DNA from 3 places in the Clostridium sp. JS66 genome. Region 2 is predicted to be linked to each of the others. Evidence: riboswitches for the same ligand, from Rfam matches in the RefSeq annotation. Region 2 holds a riboswitch; each other region holds the start of a gene.

Region 1 (3,273 bases), 480 kb from region 2:
GATAAGCACTGCTGCGCGCCTGGATAAGTTCTTCTAAGGCTCAGATGGGTAAAATACCTAAATGGTATTTTACGAGCTTTTGCTCAGGTAAGAGGGTATTCCTCAGAAGCAAACTCCACCTGAGTCTAAGAATCACTTGATTACCTGTACTTTATTTTAATATTTTAGTTTGCATGAATTTCTCTTTTTTTACCTAAAAAGAATAAAGCCAGAGCACCTGGACCTCCATAAGCACCAACTACAGGTCCAACATAATTTATAATTACATCCTTGATCTTAAACTTGTTTAAGATAAGTTTTTTCAGAGCTAAAGCATCTTCTATGCAATCACCATGGGAAATTGCTATAATTTGCTCTTCAGGATTTTCTATTCTTTCAATAAATTTTTCAAAAAGAGTAGATAAGGCTTTTTTTCTACCTCTGATTTTTCCTATAGGTAAAACTTTACCTATATTGCTTATAGTCAAGAATGGCTTTATATTTAATAGCATACCTACAAAAGCAGAAGTTGCAGATATTCTCCCGCCTCTTTTTAAATGATTAATATCATCTACAATAATATAGGTATTTAACTGGTGTTTAACGTTTTCTAAATAGTCCATAATTTCCTTTAAAGTTTTACCGGATTTCTGCATTTCATAAGCTTGTAAAACCATAATACCTTGTCCTAAAGAAGCTGTTAAAATATCAATTATATGAATATTTGAATCAGGATACTCTTCTTTTAACATATGCTTGGCTATATGAGCACCATTAGTAGTTCCACTTAAGCCGCTGGAAACTCCAATATAAAGTATATCTTTTTCAAGTTCTAAAATTTCTTTAAAAGAGTTATAAAAAGCATGGCTACTAGGTTGAGAAGTTTTTGGTATTTCACCTTTTCTCATATCTTCATAAAAGTCCTTAAAAGGATAACTTTCACCAAAATTGTCCAATACTTCCGTACCCTTACAATTACAAGTCAGACTGACATAAGGTATTTTTAAATTATTGATATAGCTTATTGGTAAATCACAGCAAGAATCTGTAATGATAATAAAATCTTTCATAAATACATTCCTCATAAATTTTATTTTTGTATAAAAAATTTGTCATAATTCATTTTATAATGTAATCCTTTAAAGTTCAATAGATAAGAGGAAAAATTAAGAATGATTAAATTTACAAAAATTCATTTTTAAGTATTTAAATACTACTCTATTAGATTAAAAAATATATAAAAATAAAATGATTAGGCCGAATTTAATTGTGTGAATTTAACAAAGCTGGAATATTGAAAAAATTAAACATATATGATATAATTTACATGAAAAATTAAATAATCTAGGGGGGCCTATGTTATAGGCTGAGATAGAACTGTTAGTTCTGACCCTCATACCTGATCTGGATAATTCCAGCGTAGGGAAGAGCTTTATATAGTTTTAAAATGCAACTTTATAAGGTTGCATTTTTTTATTTATATAAAGATGAATATGAGGGAGATGTAGAATCTCCTCCTTTTTTATTTAACATAGTTTTTGAAAAATATGTTAAGGGAGATGTTTTAAATGAATTACACAACACAAATGGATGCTGCTAAGAAAGGCATAATTACAAAAGAGATGGAGAGAGTAGCTGCTAAAGAAAACATGGAAACATCGCAACTAATGGAATTAGTTGCGCAGGGTGCAGTTGTAATACCAGCTAATAAAAATCATAATGCATTAGATCCAGAAGGTGTAGGACAAGGACTTAAAACTAAAATAAATGTAAATTTAGGAATTTCAAAGGATTGTAATTGTGTAGATGATGAATTAGAAAAAGTTAAGGTAGCTTTAGAAATGAAAGCAGAAGCCATAATGGATTTAAGCTGCTTTGGAAAAACTGAAGAATTCAGAACTAAATTAGTAGAAATGTCACCTGCTATGATAGGTACAGTGCCTATGTATGATGCAGTAGGATTTTACGACAAAGAATTAAAAGATATAACTGAAGAAGAACTTTTAGGAGTAATTGAAAAACATGCACAAAATGGTGTGGATTTTATGACTATTCATGCAGGCATAAATAGAGAAACTGCAGCAGTTTTTAAGAGAAATGAAAGACTTATGAACATAGTATCTAGGGGAGGAGCCTTGATATATGCATGGATGGAACTAAACGGAAAAGAAAATCCTTTTTACGAGTATTTTGATAAAGTCTTAGATATATGTGAAAAATACGATGTAACTATAAGTTTAGGAGATGCTTGCAGACCAGGTGCTATAAAAGATTCTACAGATGCTTCACAGATTAAGGAGCTTATGACTTTAGGAGAACTTGCAAAAAGAGCTTGGAAGAGAAATGTACAAGTTATGATAGAAGGGCCAGGACATATGAGTTTAGATGAAATAAAAGCAAATATGCAATTAGAAAAGAAATTGTGTCATAATGCGCCGTTTTATGTGCTAGGACCTTTAGTTACAGATATAGCTCCTGGTTATGATCATATTACATCAGCTATAGGAGGAGCAATAGCTGCATCTTCAGGAGCAGATTTCCTATGTTATGTAACTCCAGCAGAACATTTAAGGCTTCCAAACTTAGAAGATATGAAAGAAGGAATTATAGCCACTAAAATTGCAGCTCACGCAGGAGATATTGCCAAAGGAATAAAAGGTGCAAGAGACTGGGATAATGCTATGAGTAAGGCTAGAAGAGAACTTAATTGGGAAAAAATATTTGATTTGTCTATAGATCCAGAAAAGGCAAGAAGATATAGGGAAGAATCAAAACCAGAAGATGAACATACATGTACTATGTGTGGAAAAATGTGTGCTGTTAGAAACATGAACAAGGTTATGGAAGGAAAAAATTTAAATGTTTTAAGAGATGATGATTAGTGTGCGTGCATAAAAAAAGAAGATAAATTAAAATAGGTTTTAGAAATTTTTCAAATAAGCATTAGTGAAAATACTAATGCTTATTTAAATTACAATAAATTGTACATATGAAAATAAAATTACTATCAGAAATTAAATATAGAGTTGCATATATATTGAGAACATATAGATAGATGATAAGAGGTTGTATTATATAGAATACTTATTCAAAAAACTTATACATAATAAGTCTTTCAGGAACTCCAAAATAGCAACTTAGTTCATTTATAGACATAGTTCTAAGAGAATACATATCAATATCATTTTCATTAATTAATATTTCTGCAGCAAATTTATTAGCAGCATTTTCATATTTACCACGTGGAAATAAAGTAAATTCATGTATGTAATATGATGATTTACTTATATGCAA
Region 2 (3,273 bases):
TTTACTAATGCATCAACAATTTTAAAACTTTGAAGGTTATTTTTATCATAACTTTGTATAGCTTGAGTGTATTTATTATGAAGTTCTTTATGGGAATTTGCTAGTTTGTCTACTAAAGCAGTATCCATGTTTTGTTTGGACATAGATTCTTTTAGTTTACTTAATCCTGTTTGGACAGTTTCGTCTTGTTTTAAAAATTCGCTATATGACTTATCAAAGGATTCTGGATCATTGCCTCTTAATAATGTATCCTTCCAATATTGAACTTGCTTTTTAAAGTCAACTTGTACAACTCTTGCATTATCAGTTAATGCAACATAATTGTTAATAGAATACATCTTATTATTGACCTTATCATTTTCATTTTTGAAGGAAATCCATGAAAAAGTTCCAATTCCAATTGTAAAAATAATTACGAAACATACTAGTAAAAATAGGGTTCTTCCAATATTTTGATTGTTTTTCATATGCTTTGTCTCCTTTAATTTTGTTTGATTATAATATATTTAAGTACATCCTTTGTTTTCCACATAAATGAATAACTTAAAGTTTTAGCACACCTGTTTATTATAGATTATCCTTATGGATTTTCCAAGTAATAAATAGTTATTTCATTTAAGAAATTATATAAGAAAGTAAACCTTTACTACGAATTACTTTTAATGGGTGTGTTGAAATTAGAAATGATATATGGTATAATTTCCTTAAAAAGGGGAGCTTGTTTAAGCAGGCTGAGAGGAAGTGTATGCTTCGACCCATAACTTGATTCGGATAATACCGACGTAAGGAAATATTTGATTTATGCTTTTATTATTTTGCAAGTGTAAATGGAATGTGCCTTATAGGTATATTCCATTTTTTATTTTTTTTAGGAGCAGAGGGGGAGCGCCCTAAGCTTTATATCAAAGGACAACTAAATAGCGAGGGAACTTGTGTTTCAAGGTGAGAGGAAGCTTTTGAGCTTCGACCGATCAATATCATGATTTCTAGTGACTAACAGCTCTAATACTCGCACTTTTCAAAGTGATAGTAAAGAGTGGGTTATGTCCTTGGATAAAGATTTTCAAGCATCAGATTGAATCTAACGCTTCATGTGATGTTAAGAAATCTATTTAAATCATATAGGGAATTGCTATTTAGTTACAATAAAATTATGCCTAAATGATGGTGTTTATTTCCTATATGGTTAGAAAATAAATATTATTATGGAGGTATTTTATTATGGAAAGAAACTCAAAACTATTAAAAAAACTTATGCTGGCAATGCTTATAGCAATGGGGGTTGTAATATCACCAATTCTTCGTATAGAAGGAATGTGCCCTATGTCTTCAGTTATAAATATTACATGTGCAGTTGTACTCGGACCTTGGTATGCACTACTTTGTGCTGTCTGCATTGGAATTATTAGAATGTTCCTTATGGGAATTCCACCTCTAGCTTTAACTGGTGCTGTTTTTGGTGCATTTTTGTCAGGACTTTTATACAGAGCATCTAAGAATACTTTGATTTTTGGAGTTTTAGGCGAAGTTATAGGAACTGGTATTATAGGAGCCATTGTTTCAGCACCTATTATGACATATTTTTGGGGTAAAAAAGGACTTTCATTAATGTTTTATGTTCCTTTATTCTTTACTGCTACAATTATAGGAGGAGCAATTGCTTTTATCTTCTTGGGAGCATTAAGTAAGAATGGGATGCTTATAAAGATTCAAAAGAGCTTGGGGGTAAAAGTTTATGACAAATCAACAGAGGTTAATAGAGAGATTATTGCAAATAAAACACAGTGTTAAAATCAATAAACCTCTTATTCATTGTATTACAAATCCAATTTCAATAAATGATTGTGCAAATGTAGTACTTGCTGTAGGTGCAAAACCTATTATGGCTGAACATCCTTTAGAGGTTTCAGAAATTACTTCTGTTTCTAAAGCATTGGGAGTTAATCTTGGAAATATAACAGATGCTCGAATGGAATCCATGATGATTTCAGGTAAAATAGCTTTTGAAAAGAAAATTCCTGAAATAATTGATCTTGTAGGTGTTGGCTGTAGTAATTTAAGATTAAACTACGCAAAAAAATTTATTTCAAAGTGTCGTCCAAGTGTTATTAAGGGCAATATGTCTGAAATAAAAGCAATTTGTGGTATAAAAAGTAATGCAAAGGGAATAGATGTAGGTGAAGGTGATGAAATAACATCTAAAAGCTTTGATGAAAATATAAAAATAATTAAGGAATTATCACTTAAAACTGGTGCTGTTATTGCAGCTACAGGGGTAGTAGATATAGTAGTAAATGGAGATGATGCTTATTTAATAAAAAATGGCTGCGAAATGCTTTCAATGGTAACGGGTACAGGATGTATGGTTACTGCACTTATAGCAAGTTATATTTCCTCATTAGATATATTAGGTGGTACTATTTTAGCAGTAGCACTTATGGGAATATGCGGGGAACTGTCACAGCATGTAAGTGGTATAGGAAGCTTTAGAACTGAACTTATAAATAATATATTTACAATTTCTGATGATACTATTGTAGAAAAAATAAAATGTAATTTCAAATAATATAAGGATCATAAAAAATTTCATATAAATATATTAATCATGAAAAATAAGACAGGGCTTAAATATCCTCCTGTCTTATTTTTTAAATTATTCCACTTAATCGTGCCATTTTTATTGCTGAAATCTTTCCACTAGCACCTAGTTTTTGGTATATATTTCGAAGATGTGTCCTTACAGTTTCCTGTGACATTCTAAGGTGTGATGCAACATCTTCTCTTTTTAAACCTTCAGCTATCAGTGAAAGCACTTCTATTTCTCTTGGAGATAGGCTGATTTTATCAAGCTTGTTTTTATTTAAACTTTCATTATACTGCTTTCCATAGTGTATTATTTTTTTCACATAGTCATTATTTGAATCATTATTTTCTATTATGTAGAGCATGTCCATAATATATGAGGCATTTTCAACAAAAGGCATTATAATATTATCTGCTTGTGCACTTAAAATTACTTTTTCAAGTGCAGATACACCTTTTTCTATACCATATAGATGATACAGAGCTACAGCTTTAAAAATACCATTGTGTATAAAACCCAATTGATTGCTGAAGATGGAAAAGTGTTCAACAAAACTTTCTGAAAGCATTTCTAAATTTATATAATTGCCAGACAACATGACAGCTTTACCATATAGTACTATCTGTTGTTTTAATATATTTATTTAAGGAATTTAAGTTTTATATTCCTTTTATAGGAGAGAAGGAGAC
Region 3 (3,273 bases), 410 kb from region 2:
CCTATCCTTAAACATTATTAGAAGCATATAAGGAATATTATTGGTAATATGTGAAACATTCTGAAATTTAGAGGAATAAGCTATATTATGAAGAATGTTAAATAATCCAATAAAATTAGGGGGGATAGGTGTGTCTGAAATACTTGTGAATGTAAAAAGAGGATCTATAGTAGAAAGCTTGCATAGAGGTGATATAGCTGTAGTTAATAATGACGGAAAACTTTTATATTCTATTGGAGATCCATACAAGGTTACTTATATGAGGTCAGCAGCAAAACCAATTCAAACTTTAAATGTAATCCTAAGTGGTGCAGCAGATAAATTTAAGTTTACAGATGAGGAAATTTCTATAATGTGTGCTTCCCATTATGGTGAAGATTTTCATAGAAAAACAGTTGAAGGCATAATGAAAAAAATAGGATTGTCTGTAAATGATCTTTTATGTGGAACTACGTTATCTTTAAATGAAGAGTATAAGAATCAGCTTATATGGGATCACGTAAAACTAAATCCTACAAATACTGATTGTTCAGGAAAACATGCAGGTATGCTTGCTGCATGTATTTGCAAGGGTTATGATGTAAAGGATTATAATTTGGAACAACATGTTATACAAAAAGAAATAAAAAAAGTAGTAGCAGAAATGTGTGGTATAGATGAGAAAAAAATATTTATAGGAACAGATGGATGTACGGTTCCAGTATATGGTATTCCTCTATATAATATGGCATTTGGATTTGCAAAGCTGGCCAATCCAAATAATTTGTCTATAGAATATAGAAATGCTGCCAACAGAGTATTTAAGGCTATGAATAATGCACCTGAAATGATAGCAGGTACTAATGGATTCTGTACAGAACTTATAAAAAATACTCATGGTAAGCTAATAGGTAAATTTGGAGCAGAAGCAGTTTATTGTATTGGAATAAAAAATATGAACATTGGTATAGCAGTAAAAATAGAAGATGGAAATAGTAGTAGAGCATTATATCCAGTAGTTATTCAATGCCTTGAAGATTTAAATGTTTTAGATGAAGAAGAGAAAAAGGCTTTAAATAAGTTTAAAATAATGAAAAATTTAAATAATGTAGGAAAAAGTGTTGGAGAAATAAAGCCTGTTTTTAATTTAAAATAACAGTATATATAAAAATAATTTTAACATCACTGGAAAATTGATGATTAGCACATAATAAGGCTAGATTTAAATGAAATTGACTTTATTTTAAGCTTATGGTAAATTGATGCTAAAATGTGTTGACAAATTAATATAAGTTAAGGGGAGTTCATAATAGTGGACTGAGAGTGGAATGATATTCATTATCTTCATAACCTGATTTGGGTAATAACGACATAGGGAGAAGAATTATAGATTTTAAGCACAAATTCTCTATGAATTTGTGCTTTTTACGTTTTGATATGATTTTAATAAAAGGTGGTGGATAAGCTTTGTTTAATTTAAAGGAAAATAAAAAAATATATGTAGTTACAAATAGGCATTTAATAGAGCAGAGCAGCAATCTGTGTGAAGTAATAGAAAAATGTGCATTTAAGGGTGCAGATGGTGTTATATTAAGGGAAAAAGATTTAGAGTATGAAGCGTTAAAACATTTAGGTGAAAAAATTAAAACTATAACAGGTGAATATAATATTCCTTTAATTATTAATGGAAATATTAAAGCAGCTCTAGATATAAATGCTTATGGATTTCATACAAGCTTTGAAAACTTTAAAAATATGAAAAGCAATGAAAGTATTTGTAAAAAAATTGTTGTGGGGGTATCTGTTCATAAAGTAGAAGAAGCAGTGGAAGCAGAAAAGCTTGGTGCAAGTTATTTATTGGCAGGTCATATATTTGAAACAGACTGTAAGTTGGGGTTAAAAGGAAGAGGAATAGAGTTTTTAGAAAAAATATGTGAAAGTGTTACTATACCAGTTATAGCCATAGGAGGAATAAATGAAGATAACATAAAAAAAGTTTTAAGTACTAAAGCTTATGGAGTGGCTATTATGTCTTCGGCTATGAAAATAGGATAAAAATTAAATTTAAAAAAGTGTTGACATTTAATCATATGGTTGTTATAATTATAAATGTTCTTTGGAAAGATGGTCGAGTTGGTTTAAGGCACCGGTCTTGAAAACCGGCGTACGGGTGACCGTACCTAGGGTTCGAATCCCTATCTTTCCGCCATAGAAAACACCTAATTATATTTTAAATATAGTTAGGTGTTTTTATTTTAAATTACTTAATAAAATAAGTTATAGGCTGCCTTGCTTTAATATTTATTTAAATGTTCTTTATAAACTTTTCTTATTTCCTCAATAATACTATAGTCGTTAAAATTTCTATTGCAAATATTAGAAACCTTCATTATTCCCATAAGGCTATTAGTTAAAAAAACACTATCTGCGGACATTAAATCCTCCTTGTTGAATTTACCTTCAGTAACATCAAAGTTATTTATTATAAACTTTCTTACTGTACCTTCAAGTAATCCACATTTTTTATGTGGAGTATATATTTTTTTGTTCTTGATAAAAAATACATTAGAGATACTTCCTTCAGTTAGCTTATTGTTGGTGTTGAAAAATAATACTTCATTATATCCTTCATTAATACATTTTTCGTGCTCTAGTATATTTTCTAAATAATTTAAAGATTTTAGATATGTAAGCTTAGAAAATTCATTTTTTTTAACAGAACTTATTTTAGCTTTAAATCCTTTATTATATTGTTCAACAGTATAATTATTTTTTTTAGTAGTAAATAATACATTTTTTTCTGTAACTACTAGCTTTAACACACAATTGCTGCAGTGAAGTTTTTTTACAGCATCTATAACTTCAGCTTCAGTAATTTTTTTATCTATTCCTATAATGGAAAGCCCATTATTTATCCTAAATAAATGATCCTCAAGAAAAATTGGTATATTATTTACAAGCATTGTTTCAAAAAGTCCTCTTCCAAAATAAAAACCACTATCTAAAAGTAAATTCTGATTTTTTGATATTTTGCCATTTAAAAGTATCATGAACTCAAATCTCCTTTTCATAGTACATTCATCAAAGCCTTAGCTTTATCCAATGTTTCATTATATTCAGACTCATTTTCGGATTCCCAGGTAATTCCTCCACCAACACCTAAATAAGCCTTTTCATCTTTTATAAGTATAGTTCTGATAACTATATTTAAGTCTGCATTACCATCAAAACCTAAATATCCTATAGAACCTGTATAAATATTTCTTCTAGTATTTTCTAATTCCTCAATTATTT

What was found. Region 2 has a riboswitch for thiamine pyrophosphate ahead of thiW (energy coupling factor transporter S component ThiW). Riboswitches for the same ligand answer to the same signal wherever they lie in the genome.
Region 1: it holds a riboswitch for thiamine pyrophosphate, as region 2 does, so the genes downstream of both, thiC (phosphomethylpyrimidine synthase ThiC) here and thiW (energy coupling factor transporter S component ThiW) in region 2, are expected to answer to the same signal.
Region 3: it holds a riboswitch for thiamine pyrophosphate, as region 2 does, so the genes downstream of both, Q6H37_RS22155 (thiamine phosphate synthase) here and thiW (energy coupling factor transporter S component ThiW) in region 2, are expected to answer to the same signal.

The regions. Positions count from the first base shown of each region.
Region 1 is NZ_CP131467.1:4,882,007-4,885,279, reverse strand. Features, by position in the region: gene Q6H37_RS22485 (DegV family protein) at 165-1,049, opposite strand; TPP riboswitch at 1,316-1,422, shown strand; gene thiC (phosphomethylpyrimidine synthase ThiC) at 1,548-2,861, shown strand; gene Q6H37_RS22475 (ImmA/IrrE family metallo-endopeptidase) at 3,064-3,273, opposite strand, start outside.
Region 2 is NZ_CP131467.1:4,404,475-4,407,747, reverse strand. Features, by position in the region: gene Q6H37_RS20455 (HAMP domain-containing methyl-accepting chemotaxis protein) at 1-467, opposite strand, end outside; TPP riboswitch at 701-807, shown strand; gene thiW (energy coupling factor transporter S component ThiW) at 1,222-1,791, shown strand; gene thiM (hydroxyethylthiazole kinase) at 1,769-2,566, shown strand; gene Q6H37_RS20440 (helix-turn-helix transcriptional regulator) at 2,649-3,182, opposite strand.
Region 3 is NZ_CP131467.1:4,813,846-4,817,118, reverse strand. Features, by position in the region: gene Q6H37_RS22160 (asparaginase) at 131-1,135, shown strand; TPP riboswitch at 1,266-1,374, shown strand; gene Q6H37_RS22155 (thiamine phosphate synthase) at 1,447-2,034, shown strand; tRNA gene Q6H37_RS22150 (tRNA-Ser) at 2,098-2,188, shown strand; gene Q6H37_RS22145 (aminotransferase class IV) at 2,274-3,029, opposite strand; gene pabB (aminodeoxychorismate synthase component I) at 3,047-3,273, opposite strand, start outside.